DNA from 2 places in the Herbaspirillum sp. C7C8 genome. Region 2 is predicted to be linked to the other one. Evidence: riboswitches for the same ligand, from Rfam matches in the RefSeq annotation. Region 2 holds a riboswitch; the other holds the start of a gene.
What was found. Region 2 has a riboswitch for cobalamin ahead of HWE01_RS13755 (CbtB domain-containing protein). Riboswitches for the same ligand answer to the same signal wherever they lie in the genome.

Region 1: linked by a shared signal. The riboswitch ahead of HWE01_RS21850 (TonB-dependent receptor family protein) and the one ahead of HWE01_RS13755 (CbtB domain-containing protein) in region 2 are both predicted to bind cobalamin.

What each region holds. Positions count from the first base shown of each region.
Region 1 is NZ_JABXGG010000031.1:1,861-16,446, forward strand. Features, by position in the region: gene HWE01_RS21840 (chemotaxis protein CheA) at 1-131, opposite strand, end outside; gene HWE01_RS21845 (protein phosphatase CheZ) at 131-865, opposite strand; cobalamin riboswitch at 1,364-1,642, shown strand; gene HWE01_RS21850 (TonB-dependent receptor family protein) at 1,723-3,699, shown strand; gene HWE01_RS21855 (FecCD family ABC transporter permease) at 3,742-4,725, shown strand; gene HWE01_RS21860 (ABC transporter ATP-binding protein) at 4,722-5,522, shown strand; gene HWE01_RS21865 (cobalamin-binding protein) at 5,587-6,477, opposite strand; gene panC (pantoate--beta-alanine ligase) at 6,481-7,320, opposite strand; gene HWE01_RS21875 (segregation and condensation protein A) at 7,381-8,277, opposite strand; gene HWE01_RS21880 (DUF3460 family protein) at 8,287-8,490, opposite strand; gene HWE01_RS21885 (outer membrane protein assembly factor BamE domain-containing protein) at 8,562-9,089, shown strand; gene HWE01_RS21890 (carbohydrate ABC transporter permease) at 9,102-9,932, opposite strand; gene HWE01_RS21895 (carbohydrate ABC transporter permease) at 9,929-10,804, opposite strand; gene HWE01_RS21900 (ABC transporter substrate-binding protein) at 10,832-12,133, opposite strand; gene HWE01_RS21905 (ABC transporter ATP-binding protein) at 12,188-13,237, opposite strand; gene HWE01_RS21910 (sugar-binding transcriptional regulator) at 13,262-14,242, opposite strand; gene HWE01_RS21915 (GNAT family N-acetyltransferase) at 14,462-14,586, opposite strand, start outside.
Region 2 is NZ_JABXGG010000010.1:162,261-176,846, reverse strand. Features, by position in the region: gene HWE01_RS13825 (acyl-CoA thioesterase) at 1-226, shown strand, start outside; gene HWE01_RS13820 (2-keto-4-pentenoate hydratase) at 304-1,092, opposite strand; gene HWE01_RS13815 (CopD family protein) at 1,120-1,575, opposite strand; gene HWE01_RS13810 (MOSC domain-containing protein) at 1,745-2,614, shown strand; gene HWE01_RS13805 (branched-chain amino acid ABC transporter substrate-binding protein) at 2,661-3,869, shown strand; gene HWE01_RS13800 (hypothetical protein) at 3,987-4,427, opposite strand; gene galU (UTP--glucose-1-phosphate uridylyltransferase GalU) at 4,776-5,789, opposite strand; gene HWE01_RS13790 (hypothetical protein) at 5,876-6,259, opposite strand; gene HWE01_RS13785 (GlsB/YeaQ/YmgE family stress response membrane protein) at 6,656-6,907, shown strand; gene pgm (phosphoglucomutase (alpha-D-glucose-1,6-bisphosphate-dependent)) at 7,243-8,892, shown strand; gene HWE01_RS13775 (hypothetical protein) at 9,047-9,394, shown strand; gene HWE01_RS13770 (hypothetical protein) at 9,454-9,606, shown strand; gene HWE01_RS13765 (hypothetical protein) at 9,926-10,621, shown strand; gene HWE01_RS13760 (hypothetical protein) at 10,828-11,355, shown strand; cobalamin riboswitch at 11,434-11,663, shown strand; gene HWE01_RS13755 (CbtB domain-containing protein) at 11,805-12,020, shown strand; gene HWE01_RS13750 (CbtA family protein) at 12,031-12,783, shown strand; gene HWE01_RS13745 ((2Fe-2S) ferredoxin domain-containing protein) at 12,821-13,162, shown strand; gene HWE01_RS13740 (cobaltochelatase subunit CobN) at 13,155-14,586, shown strand, end outside.

The sequences.
Region 1 (14,586 bases), on a different contig from region 2:
AATGCGCGGAAGACCGCGTTGAGGATTTCAAGGTCATCAGGATGTCGTTCCAGCGTCAGCAGATGCTCTTCCACGTTGGTGGCGAGCTCCAACGCTTCAACGACAAAATCCTTGAGCATTTCGTCATCCATTAGAACCCCAGGCTATCGAGTAAGTCGTCCACGTCGTCCTGTGCCATGGCGGTGCCCCCCACGGACGGGCCATTCATCAGGGTGACCGGTTTTTCCGCATCCATCTGCGCCTTCACCTCGGGCGGTGCATTGTCGCGCAGCAATTGCGCCAGTTCGCGCTCGGCGGTGGCGGTGATGGCCACGATCTTCTTGATCAGCTGGCCGGTGATGTCCTGGAAGTCCTGGGCCATCATGATTTCCAGCATGCGCGCCTTTTCCGCTTCGGTCGATTCCATGACCGAGGTGGAGAATTTCTGCGAGTCGCCTGCCAGCGCCTTGAACTCGTCGATGTTCATCTGGCCGGCATAGAGCCTGGTCCAGCGGGCGTTGATGTCCTTGGCCTGTTCCTGCAGGCGGTCCTGGGCCGGCATGCCCGAATCGAGCGCATTGAGCACCTTGTTGGCCGCCTGCTCGGTGAGGGTGGCGATGTGTTCGAGACGGCTCTGGGCGTCGCCGATCTGCTCGGCTACGTCGGTGAGCGAGCGGTCGTAGCCCAGTTCACGCATGGAATCGTGCAACAGGCGCACGATGCCGCCCAGGCGTTCATACATGGGCTTGTCGCTCTGATCTTCCTGTTCGCCTGCCGCTGCCTCGTCGCTGCTGGCGGTGGCGGCGGCCGGTTCGGCGGTCATGCCCGGTAGCGTCTGCGAGGAAATTTCGTCAAACAATGCTTCCAGATCAACGTCGTCGCTCATGATTACTGATTCTCCCAACAAAGGTGTGCGCTCGTCGGCGCACTGCTGTGCAAAGTTGCCCGTAGGCGGATCAAATGCGTCGTTCCGGGAGGCACAGCAACTACCCTTTCCCCGATATCAAGGAGATATCGGCAGCCAGAGGCAGAGTCTGAAGGCCCGCAGACCACGACAACGGTTCAGGGATGACAGTGAGGCCAGCGGACCCGCCAAGAGTCCATCGGTCGACGATGCCATGGCGCCGAGTATAGGACCGCTTGCCATGATCTCATCGGCCAAACAGCGAGTGAAATCCCCCATTTGTTTCAATTTTTCGGCCCCGACCACCCAGCGCCGGAGACCGCGTTTCAAATGTTTTCGATAGAAGAATCGAATTTATTCTATATAAAGCTGCTGGGGATGAATTCTATCTGGCTTTTTCCTGAAAGCAATTAGTGTGCTCGGGCTTGTGCTGATTTACATCATCTGTTGCCGGACGCTTGTAGCCTGCACATTGCACGCCTACAATGGCGCGGTTTTGGTGCCCGCCGGCGTATCCTCGCCGGCCGTTAAACGGGAAACACGCGCCAGGCCGCCTGCAGCAAGCAGGAGGGCCGGCCAAGGTGTACTGCCCCCGCAACGGTAACCAGGTGCCGGCAGCAGTGAGACGATGCGTCTCGCCATGCCGGCGAGACCGTCTTCCACGCCACTGTGTTTTTTGCGCGAACGTTCACTTCGCCACATGGGAAGGCCGATGGTCATGCCTGCAGTCCGGAGACCGGCCAGAACAGGAGGGAGCTGCACAGCCAATGCTGGTGCGGTTTTCCGTTGATTGCGGCTTGCGGGGAGGCAGGCTGCACACATTCATCGACTGTCTTTTCATGCACATCGCTAATTTCCCGGCCCGCTGCGGCGGTCCACGCCCCCGTTTTGCCCTGCGCACCGCCGTTGCGCTCATCCTCTCGACCCTGGCCGCCGGCAGCCAGGCAGCCGACGCCAGCCAGCCGCTGTCGGCCGTGGTGGTGTCGGCCTCGCGCTTCCCGAACGATCCGGCCTTTGCGCCGGTGGCCACCACGGTCATCACCGCCGAGCAGATCCGCGAAGCCGGCATCGACAACGCCAATGAAGCCATCCGCAAGCTGGGCGGCGTCTACGGACGCCAGAGCCTGGCCGGTCCGCGCGACTTCCCGCTGGACCTGCGCGGCTTCGGCGCCAATGGGGACCAGAACATGGTGGTGCTGGTCGACGGTGTACGTATTTCCGAGAACGAACTGACGACGCCCTTGCTGTCGTCGATTCCCATCGAGACCATCGAACGTATCGAGATCGTGCGCGGTGGCAGCAGCGTCCTCTATGGCAGCGGCGCCACCGGCGGCACCATCCAGATCATCACCCGCCGCCCGCAGGCCAATGCGGCGCACGGTACCGTGGTGGGCGAAGTCGGCAGCAACGGTCAGCGCGCGGGCCGGGCGGCGGTCTCGCGCGGCTGGGACAACATGTCCATCGATGCCAGCTATGCCAAATCGCACGCCGACAACTGGCGCCACAACAGCCGTGCCAACCAGGAAAACGCCAGCACCACGGTGCAATGGTTCGCCAGCGACTGGCGCTTCGGCCTGCGTGCCAACCTGTCCCGGGCCGATTTCGGCCTGCCGGGCAGCCTGACGCAAGCGCAATATGAAGCCAATGCGCGTCAGACCAGCAAGCCGCTGGACCATGGCTCCTATGACAACGACAGCATTACGGCCTTCCTGGAACGCCGTTTTGGTGCCTTTGATGTGGCCGCCGAACTGTCGCATCGCGAGAAGATCTCGCGCTCCACCTATGTCAGCAGCGGCTCGACCGCGCAGAACAATGTACGCACTACCCAGTTCTCGCCGCGCCTGCGCCACGTACTCGAGAGTGGTTTCTGGAAGAACGAGGCCATTGCCGGCGTCGACCTGGCCCAATGGAGTTCGGCCACCAACGCCAGCTATGGCAACAGCGATGCCTCCCAGCATTCGAAGGCGCTGTATCTGCGCGATGAAATCGAGTTCGACCACAATGCCCGCGTGGCCGCCGGCGTGCGCCGCGAGCAGTTCACCCAGCTAAGTGGTTCCGGTGCCTATGGCCGCACCAGTGCCGTCAATGCCTGGGACCTGCAGGCCAGCTACGCACCGCTGCCGTTGCTGCGCGGCTTCGTCAAGACCGGCCAGAGCTATCGCCTGGCCACGGCCGACGAGAACGGTTTCACCGCCTTGCCCAGCGGCGCGGTCCTGAAGCCCCAGGTCTCGCATGATCTGGAACTGGGCGCGACCCTGGGCAATAGCGCACGCCAGGTGACGCTGCGCTGGTTCCGCCATCGCGTGCGTGACGAGCTGTATTACGACCCCACCGCCAATGGCGGCAACGGTGCCAACAGCAACCTGGCCCCGACCCGTCATCAGGGCGTGGAACTGGAAGGGCGCGTGCAACTGACCGAGACCCTGGGGTGGCGTGCCACCTACCAGCACATCGATGCGCGTTTCGTGCAGGGCGACAACAGCGGCAAGCAACTGGCGCTGGTGCCGGCCAATACGCTGTCGACCCGATTGAACTGGAAGTCCGGCCAGCACAGTGCCGATGTGGGGGCGCGCTGGGTGGACCGCCAGCGCATGGGCAATGATTTTGCCAACACCTGCGCGCGCATGCCGTCCTTCACCACCTTCGATGCCCGCTATGCGGTACGTGTCAGCGCCTGGGAATTGGCCGTCACCGGCACCAACCTGGCCGACCGCAAGTATTACTCGCAAGCCTATGACTGCAGTGGCGGGGCGGTATCGGGCATCTATCCGGAAGATGGACGGGCAGTAAAATTCACCGCCCGCTACGACTTCTGAAGCCAAGCCCGCGCTTCTGCCACTGATCTGAGCCTGCCACCCATGCGACCTTATCTGCCCGTGCTGTGCATCTTGCTGCTGCTATCCCTGCTGGCCTTGTCGGTGGCGGCGCTGTGCGGCAGCACGGGGTGCCTGCGTCCTTCATCGCCGGCCGACAGCGTGGCACTGTTGCTGTCGCTGCGGGTGCCGCGGGCGCTGACGGCTTTTGTGGTGGGCGGTGCGCTGGCCCTGGCGGGCGCGCTGATGCAGGTCCTGTTACGCAATCCCCTGGCTGATCCTTATGTATTGGGCCTGTCCGGTGGTTCTGCGGCGGGTGCCCTGCTGGCCATGCTGGTGGCGTTGCGGCTGGGCTGGCCGCTGCAGGCGGTCACGGCGCCCGGCGCCTTGCTGGGTGCAGGCCTGGCCATGCTGCTGCTGTTCGGGCTGGTGCGCCAGTCGCTGCGGCATCTGGCGATCTCGCCCTTGCTTTCCAGTCAGCGCCTGCTGCTGACGGGGGTGATGCTGGCGGCCGGTTTCGGCGCGCTCATTTCCCTGGCTTTGTCGATTGCGCCCGATGCCCAATTGCGCGGCATGGTGTTCTGGCTCATCGGCGACCTCGACGATGCGCGTCTGCTGCCCCTGGTGGCACCGGTCCTGCTGCTGGCGCTGCTGTGGAGCTGGCGTCATGCTCCGTCGCTGAACCTGCTGGCGCGCGGCGATGCCTTTGCGCAGTTGCTGGGCGTGCCGGTGATGCGGCTGCGCGTGATGCTGCTGTGCGTGGCCGCCGCCTGCACCGCCGGCGCCGTGGCCATGGCCGGGACCATCGGCTTTGTCGGACTGGTGGTGCCGCATGGTCTGCGGCTGTTACTGGGCAATGACCAGCGTCTGCTGCTGCCGGCTTGTGGTTTGGCCGGCGGCGCGGCGCTGACCCTGGCCGACCTGCTGGCGCGCACGGTGGTGGCACCGGTGCAGTTGCCGGTGGGCGTCATCACCGCCCTGGTGGGGGTGCCGCTGTTTCTGTGGCTGCTGGAGCGGAGTCGCACATGAAGGGGTCTTCCGTTCCCTTGTTGGAGACGCGCCAGCTGGTCGTGCGGGCCGGTGCCCGCCTGCTGCTCGATGGACTGGACTGGCAGGTCCGGCCCGGCCAGTTCTGGTGCGTATTGGGCCGCAATGGCGTGGGCAAGAGCAGCCTGCTGCATGTGCTGGCGGGTTTGCAGCCACCCCATGGCGGGCAGGTACTATTGCAGGGGCGTACGCTGTCTTGCTACTCGCCGGCGCAACTGGCCTTGCAGCGGGGTCTGCTATTGCAACATCAACAGGATGCGTTTTCGCTGCCGGTACTGGAGGCCGTCATGGCCGGCCGCTTCGCCCATGGCGATGGCTGGGGTGGCGAGAAACGCGACACCGCACCGGCCAGCCTGGCGCTCGAACAGGTCGGCCTGGCTGCTCTGGCGACCCAGGACCTGTTGCGACTCTCCGGCGGCGAGCGCCAGCGCGTGGCGCTGGCGACCCTGCTGGTCCAGGCCCCCGCGCTCTATCTGCTGGACGAACCGACCTCGCATCAGGATATCGCCGCGCAATGGCAGGTGATGCAGCTGCTGCAGGCATTGGCGCAGCAGGGCGGGGCGGTAGTGGCCAGTTGTCATGACATCAATCTGGCCAGGCGCTTTGCTTCGCACGTTTTGCTGCTCGATGGCAGTGCCGCGCAAGGTGGCACGGTGGAGGCGGTCATGCAGCCCGCTGCGCTGGAAGCCGCCTTCGGTTGCCGCTTCGTCCCCCTCGCAAGCCCGGACGGAATGGTCTTCCTGGCCGCCCAGGGCAGCCCGCTGATCCCGAAGACTTGAAAGAAGCTTCGTATTCTCGTGCACCCGTATGTCAATCTGCATCCCTTTTCGCGAGGGATGTTTCTTAGGGGCTGCGTGTGGCTGCCTGACGCGCCTGCTCCAGCTTGCCGCAGACCTCCTCGGCCGCTTGCAGCACCCGCGGCCCGGCCCGGTTCAGCCAGTCCGCATTGACCGAATACAGTTGCCCGTCGCGCACCGCGCGCAGGCGCGTGAACTGCTTCCAGCGCGCCAGCGGTTGATCGCGTGCGTCGCCGGCGCTGAGGATGACCTGGGGATCCGCAGCCAGTACCGATTCCACGCTCACGGTGGGGGCCAGTTGGGGAAGATCGGCAAAGATGTTGCGCCCGCCGCACAGCCGCAGCACGGCCGATACCATGTGTCGGCCGTTGAGCGTCATCAGGGGCTGGCTCCAGATCTGGTAGAACACGGTCACGGGCGTGCGTCCCCGGTATTGCGCCTCGAGCTGCTGCCAGCGCGCCCGGAAGGCCGCTGCAGCCGCTTGCGCGGTGGTGTCGGTGCCGGCCAGTCGGCCCAGTCTTTCCAGCGAGGAGGCGATCATGCCGAAGTCGTCCGGCTGGCTCTCGTAGACGGGAATGCCGAGGCTGCGCAGGCGCGCCAGTTGCAGGGGTTTGTTGCCGCTGTGCCAGGCCACGATGAGGTCGGGCTTGAGACTGGCGATGCGCTCGATGTCGAGCGCGTTGTAGCCGCCCAGACTGGGCAGTTGGGCGGCTTGCGGGGGATAGTCGCTGTGGTTGCTGACCCCTGCGATCTGCGCCCCGGCCCCGGCTGCATAGAGCAGTTCGGTCACATGCGGCGCCAGGCTGATGATGCGGCGCGCGGGCTGGCTCAGGGTGACGCTCTGGCCCAGGTCATCCTGGACAGTGATGCTGGCGTGGGCGGTACCGGCTACCAGCAACGCCGCCCAGGACAGCAAGCATCCCGCCAGCACACGCATGAATCAGATCTCCAGGTTGTCGATCAGGCGCGTCGCCCCCAGCTTGGCCGCCGACAGCACCACCAGGGGGGCGCCTTGCTCCATGTCGGCAGGGGAGGGCGGCTGCAGGTCGATGCGTTTGCGCACGGCCACGTAGTCGGGCTTCCAGCCACGGGCGGCCAGGCGTTCCATGGCCACGCGCTCGGCCAGGGCCACGTCGTGCTGGCCGCCGCGCACTTCATCGGCGACCGCATTGAGCACCTGGTAGAGCAGCGGCGCCTCGGCGCGTTCTTCCGGGGACAGGTAGCCGTTGCGCGAGGACAGCGCCAGGCCGTCTTCAGCCCGATAGGTTTCGGCGCCGACGATCTCGGTGGGCAGGGCGAACTGACGTGCCATGTTGCGCACGATCATGAGCTGCTGATAATCCTTCTTGCCGAACACGGCCACGCGCGGCTGCACGCAGGAGAACAATTTCATCACCACGGTGGATACGCCGGTGAAGAAACCGGGACGGAATTCACCCTCGAGGATATTGCCCAGATCATTGGGCGGCTGTACGCGGTATTCCTGCGGTTCCGGGTACATATCCTTTTCGGTGGGGGCGAAGAGTACGTAGACGCCTTCCTTCTCCAGCTTCTCGACGTCAGCCTGGAAGGTGCGCGGATACTTGTCGAAGTCCTCGTTGGGGCCGAACTGCAGGCGGTTCACGAAGATCGAGGCCACCACCGGGTCACCGTGGGTGCGCGCCAGGCGCATCAGCGAGAGATGGCCTTCGTGCAGGTTGCCCATGGTCGCCACGAAGGCGGTGCGCAACTGGCCGCGCAGGTGGTCACGGAGTTCTTCGATGGAGGAAATGATTTTCATGCGGATTCTCTGGTTGCGGGCGGACCGTCTATCGCCCCGTTGCCGGTGGACTGCGCCCGTTCAGCTGGGCGAGTAGGACAGTCTGACATAGATGGGCGCGAAGGCTTCGGCCTGGGTGATTTCGATGAGCGTTTCCTTGGCCAGCTCCAGCAGGGCGATGAAGTTGACCACCACCACAGGGACCCCGCGCGAGGGATCGAAGAGGTCCGAGAACTCGACGAAGCGTGCCGACTGCAAACGCCGCAAGATGCCCGTCATGTGCTCGCGCACGGACAGTTCTTCGCGGCTGATGTGGTGATGCTGGGTCAGCTTGGCGCGCTTGATGATATCGGCCCAGACCGCCTTGAGGTCGTCGATGGCGACCTCGGGCCAGCGGGTGACCACGGTCTGCTCGATGTGAACCTGAGTGCGCACGTAGTCGCGGCCGACCTGCGGCAGCTGGTCCAGCTCCTGGGCGGCCAGCTTGATCTGTTCGTATTCCAGCAGGCGGCGCACCAGCTCGGCGCGCGGGTCTTCGGGCTCCTCGCCGGGCTCGGCCTTCTTGGCTGGCAGCAGCATGCGCGACTTGATTTCGATGAGCATGGCGGCCATCAGCAGGTATTCGGCGGCCAGCTCCAGGTTCTGCTTGCGGATCTGCTCGACGTATTCCAGATACTGTGCGGTGACCTGCGCCAGCGGAATATCGAGGATGTTGAAGTTCTGCTTGCGGATCAGGTACAGCAGCAGGTCCAGCGGCCCCTGGAAGGCTTCCAGGAAGACTTCCAGCGCATCCGGGGGGATGTAGAGATCATTGGGCAGCTGGAACAGCGGTTCGCCGTACAGACGTGCCAATGCCACGCCGTCGATCACGTCGGGCGTGGTGTCCTGCTGGCCTGCGGGGGTGATGTCGATGGCGTCGGCGCTGGGTTCCGCGCCGGGCTGGCCGGCGGGGTCGGCGCCACCTGCTTGGGCCGTCATGCCAACAGCTTAGTGGCTCTGGTAGACGTAGGGCTGCTGGGCCACGCGCGAGGCCTTGTCACGGGCGGTCTTGTCCAGATCCAGCGGTTCCTTGTCCCACAGCAGGGCGCGGCCGGCGCGTTGCGATTCTTCCAGCTTCGGGTTCTTCGTCTTCAGTTCGTCGATGAACTGGGTGATTTCAGATACGTAGGTGGTCTTTTTTCCGAAGAGCATGATATTTTCAGGCCAAATGTTACACAGAAGCCGTATTTTACCTTGTCTTCATCAGGGATAATCAAATACCTATGCGTGAACCCATCTTCACTCGCCTGCGTCGCCATGCCGCCCATTTCGGGGCTTTATTTGTTGCCCTGGCCCTGTTCGGCTGCGACCGAAACGGCAATCCCATCGAGGAGTTCGGTTTGGACAAGTTGCAAAAGGGCATTTCCAGCGAAGCCGACGTACGCGGCGTGATGGGCCAACCCGACACGGTCTGGGAGGATGGCGGGGGTGCCCGGACGCTGGAATATCCCAAGGGACCGGAAGGCATCCGCACCTGGATGTTTCGTATCGGTGCTTCCGGTACGCTGATCGATTACACCCAGGTGCTGACCCAGGAGCATTTCGACACCATCCGTGCGGGCATGACCAGCGAGCAGATCCGGCGCGAATTTGGCCGTCCGCGCAGCGTGGTGCAGTTCGCCCGCAAGAATGAGGAGGTGTGGGACTGGAAGTATCACTACGTGCACGAGGACCGGCTCTTCAATGTGCATTTCGACATGAATACCAAGCAGGTCGTGCGGACCTCGATCTCGGAAATCTCGGGCCATTGAGACCCGGCCACTTCAGCGTATCCCCGCCCGCATGAACGACTGCACGAACTGCCGCTGGAACAGCAGGAACGCCAGCAGCAGGGGGGCCGAGGTCATCAGCGTGGCCGCCGTGATGATGGACCAGTCCACCCCCTGGTCGGTGGACGAAAACACCTGCAGCCCCACCGTCAGCGGACGCGACTCCACCGAATTGGTCACGATCAGCGGCCACAGGAAGTTGTTCCAGTGGGTGCTCACCGAGACCAGCCCGAAAGCGATATAGATCGGCCTGGCCAGCGGCACATACACCTGCATCAGGATCTGCCAGGCTGATGCTCCCTCGACGGTAGCCGCTTCATCCAGCTCGCGCGGCACCGTCTTGAAGGTCTGGCGCAGCAAAAAAATACCAAAAGCCGAGGCAAAGTAAGGCAGCCCAATCGAGAGGATGGTATCGCGCAGTCCCAGCAGGTTCATGGTCTGGTAGTTCTCCACGATCAAGATGTCGGGCATCACCATCAGTTGCAGCAGCACCAGCATGAACATCACATTGCTGCCCCGGAAGGTGAAGCGGGCAAAGGCATAGGCCGCCAGGGTGGAGAGGATCAACTGCGCCACCAGGATCAAGGTCACCAGCAGGAAGGTGTTGAGGAAATAGCGCGGGAAGGGGGCAGCCTGCCAGGCGTTGGCGAAGTTCTGCAGCGTCAGCGGGGCGTCCAGCGCGAAGCGGGTGGCGTAGGCCGCCGGATGAAAGGCCGTCCACAGCGCATACAAGAGCGGCAGCAGCCACAGCAGCGCCAGCACCCAGGCAGAGACGGTTTCCAGCGCGCGATGGCGTGCGGCGAAAGGCGAGGTGGGGGCGATCATTGATAATGAGTCCGGCGGTCAAGTACACGAAACTTCACCAGCGCAATCAACCCCAACAGGGCCAGCAGCACTACCGTCAGGGCTGCAGCGTAGGAAGAGTCCCAGAAGGCGAAGCCAACTTCATAGATGTAGTACAGCAGCAGGGTACTGGCATTGTCTGGCCCGCCCTTGGTCATCACCACGATGTGGTCGACCAGGCGGAAGGCGTTGATGAGCGCATTGATCAGCACGAACAGCGTGGTCGGCATCAGCAAGGGGAACTGTACGCGCCAGAAGTATTGCCAGCGCGACGCCCCCTCCAGTGCCGCGGCTTCGGCCAGCACTGGCGAGATCTGCTGCAACGCGGCCAGGTAGAAGATCATGAAGAAGCCGGCTTCCTTCCATACCGCCACCACCATCAGCGCCCCCAGCACGGTATCGGGATTGCCCAGCCAGTTGTGCGAGGGCAGGCCCAGCGCGCCGGTGATCTGCTCCAGCAAGCCGTATTGCGGCGTATAGAAGAACAGCCAGATATTGGCCACCGCGATCATCGGCAGCACGGTCGGCGTGAAATAGGCCAGGCGCAGTACGCCGCGCCCGGCCAGTTTCTCGTTGACCCACAGCGCCATCAGGATGGCCAGGGCAATGGCCAGCGGGATGGTGCCCAGGGCAAACCAGAGGTTGTTGCACAGGGCTTGCCAGAACACCGGATCGTCCACCATGAGGCGATAGTTTTCCAGCCCGACGAAGACCGATGGCCGGGCTCCCTTGGGCGTGGAAAAGACGCTGTGCCAGAGCGTCGCCAGCGCCGGATAGTGCGTGAAGGCGATCAGCAGCACCATCGCTGGCGACAGCAGCAGCCAGGGCAGCACGGAGGAGGACAGGCGTTTCATCGGCAGCTCTTGTGCAACGGGCAGGACTTAGCGACCGTAGGCGCGCAGGATGCGCTCGGCTTCGCGCTGGGCATCCTTCAGGGCCGCTTCCGGTGTCTTGGTGCCGGACAGGGCGGCCTGCAGGTTGTCGTTCAAGGCCTTGGTCACGCGCTGGTTGTCGTGGGTGGAGAGTTCGGCCACGCCATATTTCATCTGCTCACGCGCCACGTCGGCGGCCGGAACGTCCTGCAGATACTTCTTCATTTCCGGGGTATCCCAGGCATCCTGACGCGGGGCCACATAGCCGGTGGCAATCGACCACTGCGCGGCGCGCGCCGGTTCGGTGGCAAAGCGGATGAACTTCATGGCGGCCTGCTGCTCGGCTGGAGAGGTCTTGTTGAAGACATAGAAGTTGCCGCCACCCGTGGGGCTGCCCGGATGCTTGATGCCCGGCAGCATCGCCACGCCGAAGGGGAAGCTGGCGTTGGTACGGATGTTGGTCAGGTTGCCGGTGGTGGTCCAGATCATGGCGGCCTTCTGCTCCAGGAAGTCCTTGGGGATGGTGCCCCATTCGATGGAACCGGCCGGCATCACCTTGTCCCTGGTCGTCAGGTCGACCCAGTGTTGCAGGGCCTGCACCGCACCCGGCTTGTCGAAGTAGGTCTTGGTGCCGACATTGTTCATGAGGATCGCGTCATTGGAGGCGGTCATGGCCTGGAACATCCAGTAGCCGAAGCCGGTGGAAGGAATCTTCACGCCCCATTGGGTGACGTTGCCGTTGGCATCGCGCCTGGTCAGCTTCTTGGCTGCTTCCACCATCTCGTTCCAGTTGGCGGGGGCCTTGTCCGGGTTCAGGCCAGCTTGCTTGAACAGGCTCTTGTTGTAGTACATCACGATGGTCGAACGCTGGAAGGGAATGCCCCAGGTCTTGCCGTCGGTCTGACTGTTTTCCATGAAGCCCTTGTAGAAGCCATCGATCCATTTCTTGTCGTCGGCGCTGCCAGCCAGGCTGTCGATGGGCACGATGGCGTTTTCGTCGATCAGCGTGAAGAGGTCGGTCGAGAGCAGCACGGCCAGGGTCGGCGGGGTGCCGCCCTTGAAGGCGGTCAGCGCCTTGACGATGCTTTCCTGGTAGGTGCCGGCATAGATGGCCTTGACCTTGATGTCGGGATTGGCCTTTTCAAAGTCGGCCACCATGCTGTCGATGGTCTTGGTGACTGCACCGCCCACGGCGACCGGGTAATAGAAGCTGATCTCGACCGGGTTGGCGGCCATGGCCGGTGCACAGAAGGCGGCTGTAGCGGCCACCGCGGCCAGGGCGGACAGGGACTTGAGGAAGGTTCTACGCATAGTGCATCTCCATGAGGTGGATGGGTTGGCTTGCTGCGGAAATCGTGGTGTGGATCAGGACCGGCGCAGGCCGCTATCCCGATCGAAGAAATACTGGTCGCGGGCATCCCATGCCAGGTGCACGGGCTCACCAGCGCTGATTCGGTGTTGTCCGGGCGCGCGCACCAGCAACGAGGCGGTGCCGATGCGGGCGCCAATGATGGTGTCGGCACCGAAGTATTCGACGGTCTCCACCACTGCCGGCACCGACGCATCGCTGGCACTGGCCAGTCGGATGTGTTCCGGACGCAGGCCCAATTGCAACGGGGCCTGGCCGAGCTCGCGCAGGATCACCTCGCTGCCGCTGATGGTCAATCCTTCGGCGTGGGTGTCCAGCGGCAGCAGGTTCATCGGCGGCGTACCGATGAAGCGGGCCGCAAAGGCCGTCGCGGGCTGGGCATACAGATCGGCCGGGGCAGCATCCTGTTCGATGCGGCCCTCGCGCAGCAGGATCACCTGATCGGCCATGCTCATGGCCTCGGTCTGGTCGTGGGTGACGTAGATCATGGTCATGTTCAGTTGCTGCTGCAGGGCGCGGATTTCGCGACGCATTTCCTGGCGCAGCTGGGCATCGAGGTTGGACAGCGGCTCGTCCATCAGGCAGACCGGGGCATCGGCGATGATGGCGCGGCCCAGCGCCACGCGCTGCTGCTGGCCACCGGAAAGCTGCGCCGGACGACGCTCCAGCAGGTGCGCCAGACCGAGGATGTCGGCCACGCGCTTCAAGCGCGATTCGTAACCGGCACGTGGCTCCTTGCGCACGCGCACGCCGAAGAGGATGTTGTCGCGCACGGTGAGATGCGGGAACAGTGCATAGGACTGGAACACCATCGAAATCTTGCGTTGGGCGGGCGGCAGTTGGGTTACGTCGCGTCCGCCGATATGGATGCTGCCCGAGCTGGGCTTGTCCAGCCCCGCGATCAGGCGCAGGGTGGTCGACTTGCCGCAGCCGGAGGGGCCCAGCAGGACGGTGAACTGGCCCGGCTGCACCTCGAAATCGATATTCCTGACGGCCTGGGCGTCACCCCAGTGTTTGCCGACGCCCTGCAAGGAGATGGCTGCCATGCTGGTTTCCTCGTGGAGATGCGATCACGCCGCCGCGCCGCTGCGGATCTGCTCCACCAGCAGGCGCGCGCTCGGTTCGTCGATGATCAGTTCGTTGATGAAGCCGCCGCGCAGCGCCGCTTTCAGGCCGGGCAGCTTGCCGGTGCCGGAGACCACGCACAGCGAGTGCGCCGCGTGCGTGAAGCAGTCCATGTCCGGGCCGCTGTTGCGGCCATTGAAGGCCACATCGCGCCAGCTGCCATCGGCACGGAAGAAGACGGTGGCGATGTCGCCCACCAGCCCTTCCTCGCGCAGGATCTGGCGTTCTTCTTCACCCAGGTAGCCGGCGGTATGGATGTAACTGCCGGTGGCTTCGGCGCCGATGGAGAACAGCAGGATGGAGGCGCGCTCCTGCAGGTCGCGGATGGCCTTGATGCTCTTCTCGCGCCAGAGTGCCGTACGCGTTTCGGGGTAGTCGAAGAAGGCCGGTACCGGCAGATGATGGGCGCGCGCGCCATAGTTCTGGGCGAAGCGCGAGACGATGGATTCGCTGAAGCTGTTGATGAAGCTGGCGCCGCTGCCGGAGCCATTGAGCGCCACCACGTCGACGTCGTGCACATGGCGCGGCAGCAACTGGTCGGCGATCTGTGCCACCGTCGTGCCCCAGGCCAGACCGATGATGGTGCCGGGCGTGACCAGCGAGTTGACGTAGGCGGCAGCGTGACAGGTGACGCGCTGCAGGGTCTCCTTGTCGGTGGCGGCGGCAGCCACCGGCACCACCTGAATCGAGCGCAGCCGGTAGTGATGGGCGATGGCCGCTTCCAGGCTGCCGGAGACTTGCTGCGGATCGTGTACGCGGATTTCCACCAGCCCGCGCTCCAGCGCGAAGGACAGCAGGCGCGAGACGGTGGCGCGCGAGGTGCCGATTTCATCGGCGATCGCGGCGGTGGTCATGTTCTGGAAGTAATACAGCCGCGCCACGCGCACGGCCAGGTAGGCGGTTTCCTGTCTATCCCCTTGGGCCATTGTGATGGTGCTTACCAGTGAATGTGAATTTTCAGCGCATGCTCTTGGACCGCCCCCCGGCGAGCCAGGCGGGCAGCGCCTCCTGACAACGTTTTCACGATGGTAGCGAGCGATTGTTACCGCTTGATGAACAAACGTTCCAATTTCCCGTGGCGGCGGTCGGGCAAAAGAAAAGCGACGCACCAGGCGTCGCTTTTTTGGGAGGGGAAGGGTGGATGATCAGTGCCGCATGACCCGTCGCATCACGATGGGCGGTGCTTCCTGCGGATTGGCGCGGGTGTATTCCAGTTCCGGCGCGATCTCGAAGCCGAAGGCGGCGTACAGATCCACCAGCTGTGCCTGGT
Region 2 (14,586 bases):
GGTGGCCGAAAACATCCGCACCCAGGAAACGCGCCACGTCAACAGCTGCTTCTTCACCATGGTGGCCGTGGACGATCAGCGCAAGCCGATCCCGGTGCCGCCGCTGCGTCCCTTCTCGCAGGAAGAAAAGCGCCGCTTCGATGCAGCCGTGATCCGCAAGTCGCTGCGCCAGGAACTGGCGCGCCGCTACGAGGAAGTCAAGCCCGGCAACGACAAGGTCGGCTAAGCGGCCCAAGCCGCGAAAGCAAAAAGGGATGCGCCCGTCGGACGCATCCCTTTTTTACGTGCTGCCCGGGCCGACGGTCAATCCAGATGCACCACCACCGAGCCGAGCACGCCCAGTTCGGCCAGCACGCGCTGTCCGGCGCGCACCGGCATGGGCACGATGGTCGAACCGCTGGCCACCAGCTGTCCGGCCGCCAGGGTGAGGCCGTGCTCACGCAATTCGTTGGCCAGCCAGGTCAGTGCCACGCGTGGATCGCCCAGCACCTGGGCGCCACTGCCGCTGCGCCGCTCGCCGCCCTCGATGCTGCCCGAAGTGGTCAGCGCGGCCAGATCCAGGCTGCGCCAGTCCACGCTGGCCGGTGCGCCCAGCACGAACTGGTCGGCGCAGCTGTTGTCGGCGATCAGTTGGGCCGCCCCGACCTGGTCGAACTGGTCGTAACGGGTATCGGGGATTTCGATGGCCGGATGCACCGCCGCCACGGCCGCCATGACCTCTTCCTGCGTATAGGGCGTACTGCGCGGCGCCAGTGTACTGCCCATGCGGAAAGCCACTTCCACCTCGGCCACCCGCATCAGGTTGTCACCCAGCGTGATGTGCGCACCGCTGCGGTGAAGGCGTTCGGCCAGCAAGCGGCCTGCCAGCGGCGCATCGACATTGAGCAATCCCTGTCCGCCGGGGCCGGTGGCAGCGATCTTCCAGCCGGCCAGCGGGGCGAAGCTGCGCGCTTCCAGGCGGCGCTGGATGTCATAGGCCTGGCGCCGGTCGCCCGGTTGCAGATGCACGGGCAAGCGGGCGATGCGGCGGTTGTGCGCCCAGCAGTCCCAGAGCAGGTCGGCCGCTTCCTGGCATTGTGTATCGGTCAGCACGGATGTCTCCCTCCAGATTGCTTGTTTTCAGAGGCTCAAGGGGCCCAGGGCACCGATGGCGATGGTCAGCAGGCCCAGGCACAGGTTGATGCCCACCAGCACGCGCACCTGGCGCAGCGCGCGCGAGGCGCGGTCCCAGTCCTGCTGGGCGGAGGCCAGCTTGAGACGGCGGAAGGGTGCAAAGAAGATGTGGGCGAAGATCAGCATCATCACCACGCCGATACCGGTCATGGCGTGCAGGTAAGGCGGCAGCTTGGCCGCACCCGCACCCATCACGGCCATCATGTGCAGACCGCTGCCCAGCACCAGCGCAATGGCCACCCACACCCAGATGAAGAAATTGGCCAGCACCGCCGCCATGAGAGAGAGCCGCTGCTCCGGATGCAGCACCCCAAGCCCGGGCCGCAGCGCCATGTGGGCGAAGAACATGCCGCCGACCCAGACGGTCAGCCCCAGCAGATGGAAGAATTTGGCAAACAACATGGCGCTCCCGTCAAAAAGTTCATATCAATCCGTGGCGCATTGTCGCATGAGCAGGAACACAACGTATCGTCATGCCGGCAAAGCGCCCGCTTGTGGTAATGTCTTGCCGAAACATTATCACCAATACTTTTCAGGCGTTGGCAGGCGCCACCATCCGGGGGGACGGTCCATGACGAACAGCAGCATCAGCACCATCAGCGCCATCTTTTTCTATCCCATCAAGTCCTGTGGCGGGCTCTCCCTGACCCGGGCCGAGATCGGCCCGCTGGGCCTGGCGCTGGACCGCCACTGGATGCTGGTGGATCGCCAGGGCCAATTCCTGACCCAGCGCACCCATCCCGGGATGGCCTGCATCACGCCCGCCTTCGAGGGCGATGCGCTGGTGCTGCGCGCACCGGGCATGTCCCCGCTGCGCCTGGCGGCTGCCGGCGAGGACGGCGCCACGCTCGCCGTCACCGTCTGGGACAGCCGCCTGGAAGCCCTGGACCAGGGCGAACAGGCGCGCACCTGGTTCTCCGACTACCTGCAGGCCGACGCCCGGCTGGTGCGCTTCAATCCGGCCGTCAAACGCGCCTGCAGCCCCCGCTGGACCGGTGACTACCGCGCTACCACACAGTTCTCGGATGGCTATCCGCTGCTGGTGATCGGCCAGGCTTCGCTCGATGAGCTCAACACCCGCTTGGCGGCCAAGGGGGCGCCAGTCTTGCCCATGGATCGCTTCCGCCCCAACCTGGTGATCGCCGGTCTGGAGGCATATGAAGAAGATTTCATCGATACCCTGCGCCTGGGCAGTGCAGACCGTCCGGTGCAACTGAAGCTGGTGAAGCCTTGTGCAAGATGTCCCATTCCCGGCATCGACCAGCGCAGCGGCCAGCGTGATCCGCAATGGCCCGATGAGCCGCTGGACACGCTGAGCACCTATCGCGCCAATGCCCGGGTGGGCGGGGGCATCACCTTTGGCCAGAACGCCATCGTCATCGCCGGGGAGGGTGGCCAGATCGAGGTCGGCCAGCCCTGCGAATGGGAATTCAATTTCTGAGCACGTCCACGAGGACGCCATCCAGTCCACATCAATGCGATCTCCAGTGAACATCAAGACACGCGCCATCAGCACGATCTCAGGCAAGCTCATGACCAGGGCTGCCCGCCGCCACCTGCTCGCCCTGGCCCTGGCAGGCGTCTGGTGCAGTATGGCCGGCAGCAGCGCATGGGCCACGCCGCGCACCGTGGTCATCGGCCTGGCCGCCCCCATGAGTGGTCCCTCCGGCAGCACCGGCGTTAGTCTCGAGCGCGCCGCTCAACTGGCCGTGGACGATATCAACCACGGCAAGCCCGTCATCGGTGGCGAGCCGGTGTTGTTCCGGCTGCTGCCACAGGACGACCGCGCCGATCCGCGCACGGGCGAGCTCATCGCCGACTACTTCGTCAAGAGCAAGGTCGCTGCCGTGGTCGGCCACTGGAACAGTGGCGTCGGTGTTCCGGCCGCGCGTATCTACGCCGCTGCCGGCATTCCCCATGTGGCCCCCGCCGTGACGGCTCCGGCCTATACGCAGCAGGGCGATGCCAGCGCCTTTCGCATCGTGCCGCACGATGGCGAGGGCGCGCGCCTGACCGCCGACTACGTGGTGCGTGAGCTGAAGGCCCGCAACATCGCCGTGATCGATGACAGCACCCTCTTCGGCAGTACCTATGCCGATGAATTCGCCAAGTCGGTCAAGGTCTTGCAGGGCAGGGTGACGGGACGCTACACGGTGAGCAGCAAGACCTCCGACTTCAACAACGTTTTGCGCAGCATCCGCGACAGCGAGCCCGATGTGGTGCTCTTCGCCGGTCTCGATGCCCAGGCTGCACAACTGGTGCAGGACATGCGGCGTCTGCAGATCCGCGCCCCGCTGGTCGGCATCGGCGGTCTGGTGGGGCCGACCTTTCTGAGGCTGGCAGGTCCGTCAGGCGAGGGCGTGAGCGTAGTGGAGCCAGGACTTCCCTCCTACAAGGGACCGCAGTGGCGCCATTTCGAACAGGCCTGGAAGGCCGCCTGGCAGGACGAAATCTATCTCTATGCGCCCTTTGCCTATGATGCCGTGCGCGTGATCGCGGCGGCCATGCAGCAGGCCGATTCCACCGATCCGGGCAAGGTGACGGCCAGCCTGCACCGGATTGGCTACAAGGGCATCACCGGCAATATCGCCTTCGATGCCCAGGGCAATCTGCGCGATCCGGTCTTTACCCTGTACCGCGTCAACGGCGGCCACTGGCGCGTCGTGCGCAGCATGGCCCAGCACGACAGAAACTGAACGCCGCGGCCGAAAAACGTGCGCAAAAAAACAATGCCGCCCGGGCGTAACCGGGCGGCATCAGGGACAGGCGGGCAGGGCGGCAGGCCATGACATCACGGCCCGCTGTCGGCCTGCTTATTTTTTGGGACGGCCTACCTTCAGCGGGGTCAGGCTGCCGAGGATGTCCTTCAGTTCGGCGATCTTCAGGTTCTTGATCAGCGACACGCCGATGCGCAGCAGGTCGCTCTTCTTGATCTCGACGCCGGCCTTCAGGCAGGACTTCTTGACCTGGGCCAGGACTGCGTATTCGTTCTCGGGCATGGTGAAGCTGTCGCGGACCTGCTTGACCTTCTTGGCCTTCACCGGCTTGTCAGTCTTTTCGGGCTTGGCGATTTTCTCGACCTTCTTTTCGGGCTTGGCTGCTGCCGGTGCTGCTGCGGCGGGCTTGGCGGCCGCACGGATGGCGGGCTTGACGGCAGGTTTCTTCACCGCTGCGGGCTTGGGGGCTGCCGCCTTGGCGACAGGTTTCTTCGTTTCGGTTGATGCTGCTGCTGCGGCTTGAACTCTGGTGGCCATGAACGCTCCTCTGAAAATTGATATAAACAATATATATTTTTTGCGCCTTTGCCGCAACATTCCTGCCGACTGGCAACGATTTCATCGTCGGATTTCTACGCTGCAAACGTTTACAGCTTGTGTGCGGTGGCCACAGCATACGCTTGTGGGCAGGGGAAGTGCGGCGACCTGCTTTGTCCCGGGCGAAATGAACTTCTCCAGATTCATGGCCGCGATGCTAGCAAGTCCAGGTTAAAACTCCGTGACAAAGGTCAAAACAATTTACAAGAAGCGTGGGCACGAAAAAAAGCAGCCCGGCCTTGCGGACGGACTGCAATCAACAACGGTCTCTACCGGGGACTGACAGGATTACATGACGCTACGGGCTACGGCTGGCTGCTTTTCGGTGGAGGCTGCGGCGCTGGCGGGCGTACTGCCGGCGGCGGGCTTCAATGGGGTGACGGTGGCCGGGCCCTTGGGTTGGGCGGCCTGGGTCAGGTCATGCTGGCTGACGAATTCCTGCAGGAATTGCGCGAAGCCGCTGCCGACTTCCTTGTGCTTGAAGCCCATGGCCACGGCCGCCTTGAGGTAACCGAGCTTGGAGCCGCAATCGAAGCGCTGGCCCTCGTAGCGATAGGCGAGGATCTGTTCCTGTTGCAGCAGGGCCGAGATGGCATCGGTGAGCTGGATCTCGCCACCGGCACCGGTGCCGATGTTTTCCAGACGTTCGAAGATGGCCGGGGTCAGCACATAGCGGCCCACGACGGCCAGGGTGGAGGGGGCATCTTCGGGCGAGGGCTTTTCCACGATGCCGCTGAGCAGCTCGGTACGCTCACCATGCGGGCTGCCGCTGACGATGCCGTACTGGCGGGTTTCCGGACGCGGCACGTCCTGCACGGCCAGCAGGCTCTTGCCTTCGCGCTCGTAGAGTTCGGTCATCTGCGCCATCACGTTCTTCTGGCCGGGGGCGGCATCCATGAAGTCGTCGGCCAGCAGCACGGCGAAGGGTTCGTCACCCACCAGCGGCTTGGCCAGCAGCACGGCGTGTCCCAGGCCCAGCGGTTCGGCCTGGCGGACGTAGACACAGTTGATGTGCTTGGGGATGACGTTGCGGATGGTTTCCAGCAGTTTCACCTTGCCGGCGGCTTCCAGTTCGGATTCCAGTTCGTAGGCCTTGTCAAAATGGTCTTCGATGGCGCGCTTGTTGCGGCCGGTGATGAAGATCATCTCGGTGATGCCCGCTTCCACCGCCTCTTCAACGGCGTACTGGATCAATGGCTTGTCGACGATGGGCAGCATTTCCTTGGGCTGTGCCTTGGTAGCGGGAAGAAAACGGCTGCCGAGGCCAGCGACGGGAAAAACGGCTTTGGTGATTTTTTTCATGGTAAGTCCAGGTTTGGTTGAGTGACGGGCGTGGCACCCTCATGCACACAATGCAGGCTCGCTGGCGAATGCGCCTCCTTACGCCTTTACGCCTGTCTGTTGTTCTTGATCATCTTCATCTGAAGCAGAGCACGGCATCCCTGCAACAACGAGGCCACGCCAGCCAGGGCATGCCCGGCCTTTTCGCGCAGCCGGGTGCGTCGCTGCGGGGCGCTGGCCTTGGCCTCGTCATCAGCCAGCGCGATGCGTTGCGCCAGGCTGCCTTCGTTGAGCTGTTCCAGCACCGAGGCCAGTTGCGGCGCCTTCATCGATATCTGATGCAGCAGCTCGGCAGATTCACGGGCATAGCGTGCATAGTGCTCGACGAAGTCAGCGCCTTCTTCGGCGCGCGGTGCGTTGCCGAACGCATTGAGCGCGTAGGCATTGGCAAAGACGGACGAGGGGCGTGCGCTGGATTCGGTGGCGGACATGATGGCGACTCTCTACGTAATCGGGCTGGCAAATGCGGTATCGGTATACGGTGCGGCTGACGGATTCATGCTGCACTGTGCCTACGGAAGCAAGAGTAAGAAAACTCGCGCTTCCTCTCTATAGGAATGCCGCCTTTTGCGCTGTAGGAAAAGAGGAAGACCCCGGCCCGCCCGTCACGCGGGTACTGCGCCGCCACGAGCAGGCCGCGGTCAGCGCGACAGCCGCCCATGCCGGGCTTGTCCTACAAGGAAATGGGCCGCTGTCCGATAGCTGGCCGGGACGCGTTTTTCTATCATCACCTCATCTGTTGCGCAGAGCGCTTGCAGAAAGGAGGAGGCCTGCCGACGGCTTCCGACATCAATCCAAGAACGACAGAACAATGGAAAGGGAACATCATGGAACACGGACTCATCGCATGGCTGATCATTGGTGCCGTTGCCGGCTGGCTTGCCGGCGTGCTGGTCAAGGGTGGCGGCTTCGGTCTGCTGGCCGATATCCTGATCGGTATCGTCGGTGCCGTCATCGGCGGCTGGCTGGCCGGCCTCCTGGGCATCGCCGTGGGTGGTGGCATCCTGGCCTCGATCGTTACCGCCACGCTGGGCGCGGTCGTGCTGCTGGTGATCGTGCGGGCCTTCCGCAGGGCCTGACCCGGCAGGCCCGCGCCGTGGAGGCAGGCTCCCGGCGCAGGCCTGGCGCTCCTGACCCATGAGCAATGCGTCCGCGGCCCGGCCCGGACGCGTTTTGCGTTTTGGACACGCGCCTTCATCTTGCCCGCCCAGGGCGTAGCGCCCATGTCCGGCCAGGCGCATGGGGAGTGATCTGCGGCAATGCTCCTGCAAGTTTCTGCATATCCATGCTGCAGCGCGCCATCCTGGCGTTACAATGTCCGGGACGTTGAAAAAAGATCAAGTAGCGAAGGGGATGTCCGGCATCTACCGCGTCCGCTTCGCTTCCTCCGATATCCATTCATCCAGAAAAAATTATGAGTAGCGTCCATCCCCTCGCCGGCAAGCGTGCCGCGCCTTCGGCCCTGGTGAACCTGCCGGTGCTGCTGTCGAACTATTACAGCCTGCGTCCGGAGGTGGCCGAGGCCAGCCATCGGGTGGCCTTCGGGACGTCCGGCCATCGCGGCAACGCCAATGCCCACAGCTTCAATGAATGGCACGTGCTGGCCATCACCCAGGCCATCTGCGACTACCGCAAGGAACAGGGTTTCAAGGGCCCGCTGTTCCTCGGCATTGATACCCATGCCTTGTCGGAGCCGGCCTGGCACAGCGCTCTGGAAGTGCTGGCGGCCAACGCGGTGCTGACCATGCTGGCCGAAGGCAGCCCCTATGCGCCCACGCCGGCCGTCTCGCATGCCATCCTCACGCACAACCGGGTGCACCGCGACAAGCTGGCCGATGGCATCGTGGTCACGCCCTCGCACAATCCGCCGGACAATGGCGGCTTCAAGTACAACATGCCCAATGGCGGCCCGTCCGACTCCAACGTCACCAGCTGGATCGAGAAGCGCGCCAATGCCTATCTGGAGCAAAAGCTCGAAGGCGTACGCCGCATCAGCTTCGAGAGGGCCCTCAAGGCCGACACCACGCGCCGCTACGATTATCTGGACAACTACGTCGGCGACCTGCCCAACATCATCGACCTGGGCGCCATCTCGGCGGCCAACGTCAAGATCGGCGTAGACCCGCTGGGTGGCGCCGGGCTGCATTACTGGTCGGCCATTGCGGATCGCTACAAGCTCAATCTGGAAGTGGTCAATACCGATGTGGATGCGAGTTTTCGCTTCGTGCCGCTGGACTGGGATGCACAGATCCGCATGGATCCGTCCTCGCCCTATGCCATGAGCGAGCTGATCGCGCTCAAGGATCGCTTCGACGTGGCCATGGCCTGCGATACCGACCATGACCGTCACGGCATCGTCGCCAGGAGCACCGGCCTGCTGCCGGCCAACGATTATCTGTCGGTCGCGGTGTACTACCTGTTCGGCCATCGTCCGGCCTGGCGTGCCGATGCCGCCGTGGGCAAGACCCTGGTGTCCAGCCAGATGATCAATCGCGTGGCCGCCCACCTGGGCCGCAAGCTGCTGGAAATGCCGGTGGGCTTCAAGTGGTTCGTCGATGGCCTCTATGACGGCAGCCTGGCCTTCGGCTGCGAGGAAAGCGCCGGCGCCTCCTTCGTGCGCTTCGATGGCCAGCCCTGGAGTACCGACAAGGATGGCATCACCGCCGCCTTGCTGGCCGCCGAGATGACTGCCCGCACCGGCAACGATCCCGGCCAGATCTATCAGGATCTCACCCGGCAACTGGGCGCACCGCTCAATGGCCGCAAGGAAGCCGCCGCCACGCCGCAGCAGAAGGCGCGCCTGTCCAGGCTGTCGCCGCAGGATGTCACGTCCACCGAACTGGCCGGTGAAACCATCCGCGAAGTCATGACCACGGCCCCGGCCAATGGCAAGGCTTTCGGCGGCCTGAAGATCGTCACGGACAATGGCTGGTTCGCCGCCCGTCCTTCCGGCACCGAGAGCATCTACAAGATCTATGGCGAGAGCTTCCGCGATCAGGCCCATCTGGACCGCATCTTTGCCGAGGCGCAGGAGATCGTGACCCGCGCACTGCAGGCGGACTGAGCCCGGTCGCCGCGCCTGTCATGACCACGCCGCCCTCGGGGCGGCGTTTTTGTTCCTGCCTTCCTACAGGAAAATGGGCCGATGTCTGGCTGAGAGCAGGGCAGGGGCTTCGTAAGATGGTCATCGTCTGCCATCCCCGTCAAGGAGGACCCTCATGGCCCATTCTGATCCGGACCCCGTCTCGACCCGTGCGGCGCCTGCCTTGCTGCGTCCCCCCGCCATGTCGGCTGCCGCCGAAACGCCGACCCCGCCGGACCACATCCAGCCGGACCCGGCCCAGGTGATCGAGCCCGACGGTACCGAAGATCCCCTGGCCAACGCCGATGACGGCCTGCTGCCTCGCCCCGGCAGTGCCGATCCGGACCGCAGTCCGCCCCTTCCACCCACTCAGGAGAACCCCATGCACAAGCCCCAGGACACCCCGCCGGTGGAGGTGCCGCCGCTGGACCCGACCCCGCCGCAGGACCCCATTCCGCATCAGAACCCGATGGCCGGTCGCTGACGACCTGCTGTCGGCACACCCCGGTCGCTCCGACCAGGGATCGCTCCGAGGAGATCTGTTTGAACCTGAATCTGCATACGCCCCAAGAGACCCCTCCCGTCAACGAACCCAACATCCCGCCGCCGCCCCTGCCCGATGATGAGCCGGTCCCGGTGGAAGAGCCGCCGCTGAGCCCCCGGCCTTCTGACCCGCCGCTGCGCATGCAGGGCTGATTTTGCACTTTCGCACCGATCCGGTCGCAGCATCTGCTGCGGCCTGATTGTCTCGCTTTTTTGCCTTTTCCTTCATGACACCATAGCGCTGCCTGAGCTGCCGACCCTGTGCAAGGGCGTAGCGAGGCATCCTCTTCCTTTTTCTTCATCTGCCCCGGAAACCCCCGTCCTGCGGGGGTTTCTTCATTCTTTTGCGCGGATTGAGACTTTTCTCATTCAAGCCGACAAGTATTCGTGAAAGCATCTCTTTTTTCCGGCGACAGAAGATGAATTGAGCAAGGCTGCCGCCACGGTCGTGTTTTCTCTGAGGAGTAGCGCCGTGTTTCCATATTCCCCGCTGTCAATGGGCTTTCCTGCCGGTCGTCGACACACGCTGCTGTCGGCTCTTCCGCTCTACGTGCTGGTACGTCAGCCCAGTGCCGGCAGTGGCCCCGGCCAGGTACTGTGCGAACCCGTCATCGCCGGCGAGGCCGCCGGCAGCCAGGCGATGGTGGTTTATCTGTCGCCCTTCGAGGCCAGCCTGGACGCGCTCTGGCGGGGCATGCCGCCGACGGCCTACCAGGTCTTGCCGGCCTCGTCCTTCTCCCCGGACGAACTGGTGGCGCGCCACCACGGCTATCTGCCCTATTGTCTGCACGTGGCCTGGGGCGCGCGCGACGGTCGCCTGGCGGTGCGCGCGCAGGGCGAGCCGGTACGCCTGTCCTCGGCCAGCCTGGCCAAGGCCTCGCCGCTGATCGACTCCATCACGCTGGACATCGCGCTGCCCGATCTGGAGTGCTACGCCCGGCTGTGGGAATGCGCCGGACTGTTCGCCCGCAGCGAGACGCAGGCCAGCCTGCTGGCAATGAGTCCGCTGGAGCGCCACCGCCATGCCGCCCGCGCCATCGACCGGTTGCCCGGTACCGCCCCGCCAGGCCGCCAGATCAACCAGGTCGCGGTGTATGACGCCGAATCGGCCCAATGGCATTTCATCTCGCTGGATCTGCTGGCCGGGCCGGCCGCCGTCCAGTATTGACACCACGGTGGGCAGGCCGGGACGTCCCCGCCCGCCGCGTCACTTACTGACGGTCATTGAGAGTTTTCTGATATCCATCGGGTTTCCCTTCTGCAACTATTCGGAGTGGGTGTGGCCTCTGCCGCACCCACTCCGATTCCTGTTCCCCGAAGGAGCTGCCCTTGAACCGCTTACTTCCTGCTGCATGCAGTTCAACGGCGAGCGCATTGCGCTGCCTGCCCGTGGTCTTGCTGTTGGTTTGTCTGGTGGCGCTGCCCGGGGCGCCGACGCCGCCGGCGCAGGTACTGGATCGCTGCCTGGTGGTCGACCGCATGACGGTGGGCCCGGTCAGCACCGAGCCGGTGGCCGGGCGGGTGGAAGTCATGGAGGGCGGCGCGACCTCACCCTACAGCCTTTATCTGCCGGATGCCGACAACCGCATGCTGCGCATCGGCTATGCCAGCGGCAAGGCGTCCGTGCGCGATTACCTCTTCGTCAACGCGCACCGTGGCTACCTGGACCGCGCCGTCGGCCTGACAGCGGACGCACCGCTACGGCTGGAGCGTCCGCACCGGGCCTCCTTTGCCGTACTGGGCTACCTGGGCGAGCGCTACCTGTGCCTGATGGAAGTGCACGGGCAGGGCGACCGGACGGGCCAGCGCTCGGCCTATGTGGCCCGCATCCCGCGCGGCATGGGGGCGGACATGCGGCTGTACTACAAGCAGTCGGACGCGATCCCGCCGGCGCCCCGCTGAGTTCGCCAGCAGCCGACCGGCTGGCCGATCAGGCTGACAATGCCGGTTGCCCAAGCCCGTCCCCGCCTTTATACTTCGCCCCTTAGCATTGCTTCTGGTATCCCGTGTGCAGCCGCGCCCGGGATTGAAACGGGAAGCCGGTGCGGCCGATGCCTCAGCATCGTGCCAAGGCCGGCGCTGCCCCCGCAACGGTAAGCGAGCAAGGACACGCACTACGCCACTGTGCCCCGCGCATGGGAAGGCGCCTGTCCGGAAGCCCCAGGCTTCAGCTCGCCAGCCCGGAGACCGGCCAGTGGCAACTTCTTGAATGTATCGCGGAGGGCGATCATGCGGAAAGCTTCCAACATGTCCCGCTGGCATTGAGCGGCGCCGTCGGTGCACGGCGGGATGTGGCATGGGCGCTCGCCGTGTGGCTTCCTTCGTTTCATCCACCTGCCCAAGGAAAGCGCATGTCCACTCCCTCCGGTCTCAATGCCCGCAGCACCGCCGACTCTTCCACTTCCAGCCGCACCGGCAGCCAGGTCTGGCGTGACCGCATCGCGCCGTCGCTGCTGGCCTTCGCGCTGGGCGTGGCGCTGATCTACGGCGCCGGCTTCGCCTCCCGCGTCGAGCTGCACAATGCCGCCCACGATGGCCGCCACTCGGCCGGTTTCCCCTGCCACTGAGGAGCGGATCATGAACTGGACGGTGTTTCGGCGCATGGCGTCGGCGGTGGTGGTGGCAGGGGCCTTGTCGGGCTTGCTGCTGTCGGGGGTGCAGCAATTCCAGGTGGAAAAGCTCATCCTCAAGGCCGAGCAATATGAAAAGGCCGGCGAAGCGACGGCCTCCGCAGCCCATGACCCTGGCGGCGAACCCGCTACCCAGGCGGGTGCGCACGACCATGCCCATGTCGGTGCCGATGAGCACAGCCACCATCACGACGCCCAAGCCTGGGAGCCCGCCGACGGTGCCGAACGCACCGCCTACACCGTGCTGGCCAACGTCAGCATGGCGGTCGGTTTTGCGCTGATGCTGGTGGCGGCCTTTGCCCTGAGCGGACGCCAGATCAGCTGGCGCAGCGGTCTGCTGTGGGGTCTGGCCGGTTATGGCGTGTTCTTCGTGGCGCCTTCGCTGGGCTTGCCGCCGGAAGTGCCTGGTACGCTGGCCGCGCCCCTGCAGGCGCGTCAGCTCTGGTGGGTGATGACCGCCGCCATGACGGCCGCCAGCCTGGGTCTGTTCGTCTTCACCCGGGGCTGGCCGGGCAAGCTGATCGGCGTGTTGCTGCTGGTGGCACCGCACTTCATCGGGGCGCCGCAACCGGAAGTGCACGGCAGCGTGGCGCCGGAAGAACTGGCGCAAGCCTTCATCGGCGCCACTGCGGCGGCCAATGCCGTGTTCTGGCTGGCGCTGGGCGGCCTGAGCGGTTTCTTCTATCGCCGCTTCGGCTGATGGGTCCGGTCCGTCGGGGAAAGAAAGCAAGCAAGCCATGAGAACTCATCATCGTCACGTGCTCATGTGCGTGGGTCCGCGTTGTACCGACAATGGCGTGCTGGCCGAAGCCATGTTCGGCGTGTTGGGCGAGCAGATCGACGCCCGCCCCGCGCTGTGCGTCAAGCGCACCCGAACCCACTGCATGGTGGCCTGCAAGGCGCAGGCGCCGGTGCTGGTGGTCTATCCCGAGGGGGTCTGGTACCGCTGCGAGGATGCCAGCGCCATCGAGCGCGTCGTAGTGGAGCACCTGGAAGGCGGTCGCGAGGTGAGCGAGCTCATCTTCCATCGCCTGGGCAGCGGCGACGTGCTGCCGCAACCGGAGTCCGGCGATGTCTGAACCCTTGCCCCGCATCGTCCTGCTGACCCACGCCCCGACCGACCTGGCCCTGCTGGCGGCGGCGCGCAGCCAGTTGCCGCCCGACTTTGCGCCACTGGCGGGGCATGATCTGCAGGCCCTGCAATCCCGTACCGACGAGCAAGGCCAGCCCCTGCGCACGCTGGCCACGCTGCTGCGTTCGGAGCTGGCCAGCGCGCAGGTGATCGTGCTGCGGGTGCTGGGCAGGCTGGGTGCGGTGAGCGGTGTGGGCGAATTGTTGCGGGTCGCGCGTGCGCAAGGGCGTCACCTGATCCTGCTCTCCGGCACCGGCGAACCCGATGCCGAACTGGCGGCAGCCTCCACCGTCGCAGCGGACGTGCAGCAGCAGGCACTGGCCTACTTCAACGGTGGCGGCAGCGTCAATCTGGCGCAACTGTTGCGCTACCTGTCGGATCGCCTGCTCTTGAGCGGCTATGGCTATGAGCCTGCGCAAGCCTTGCCGGAACACGGCCTCTACCATCCTGATCTGGAACAGGATGCCAGCCTCGATGACTGGCTGGCCCTGCGCGCCAGCGCACCCGCAGGCAAGCCCGCCGTGGGCATCATCTTCTACCGCGCGCACTGGCTCTCGGGCAATACCGCCTTCATCGATGCACTGGTCGCGGCGCTGGAGGCGCGCGGCATGGATGTGCTGCCGGTCTTCACTTCCTCGCTGCGGGTGTCTGCTCATCGTGGCGCGGACCTGCCGCCCGCGCTGGCGTATTTCGTCCGGGGCCGGGTCGACCTGATCATCAATACCACCAGCTTCGCCATGGGGGAGATCACGGCAGGCGGGGTCACACCAGCCGGCTGGTCGGTGTCGGTGCTGGAACAGCTGGACCGCCCGGTGCTGCAAGCCATCACCAGCGGCATGACGCAAGACCAGTGGCAGCATTCCACGCGCGGCATGAACCCGCTGGATGCCGCCATGAATGTGGTCTTGCCGGAATTCGATGGCCGCATCATCGGCGTACCGCTGTCCTTCAAGCACACCACGGACAGTGGCGTGGTGCAGTACCAGGCCCTGCCGGACCGCGTGCGCCGCCTCGCCGGTCTGGCGCAGCGGCTGGTGCGGCTGCGCTGCACGCCCAATGCGCAAAAGCGCATCGCCTTCATCTTCACCAATTCCAGCAGCAAGGCCGCGCAGATCGGCAATGCCGTCGGGCTGGATGCGCCCGAGTCGCTCATGGCCGTGCTGCGCGCACTGGCTGCTGACGGCTATGCCATCGGCGAACTGCCCGCGACCGGCACGGCCCTGATCCACGAACTGGTGGACCGTTGCTCCTACGACGATATCCTCCTCACCGAAGACCAGTTGCGGCGCGCCGCCGCGCGCATTCCGGCCGCGCGTTACGCGCAGTGGTTCGCCGCCTTGCCCGCGGCCTTGCAGATGCGCATGCAGCGCC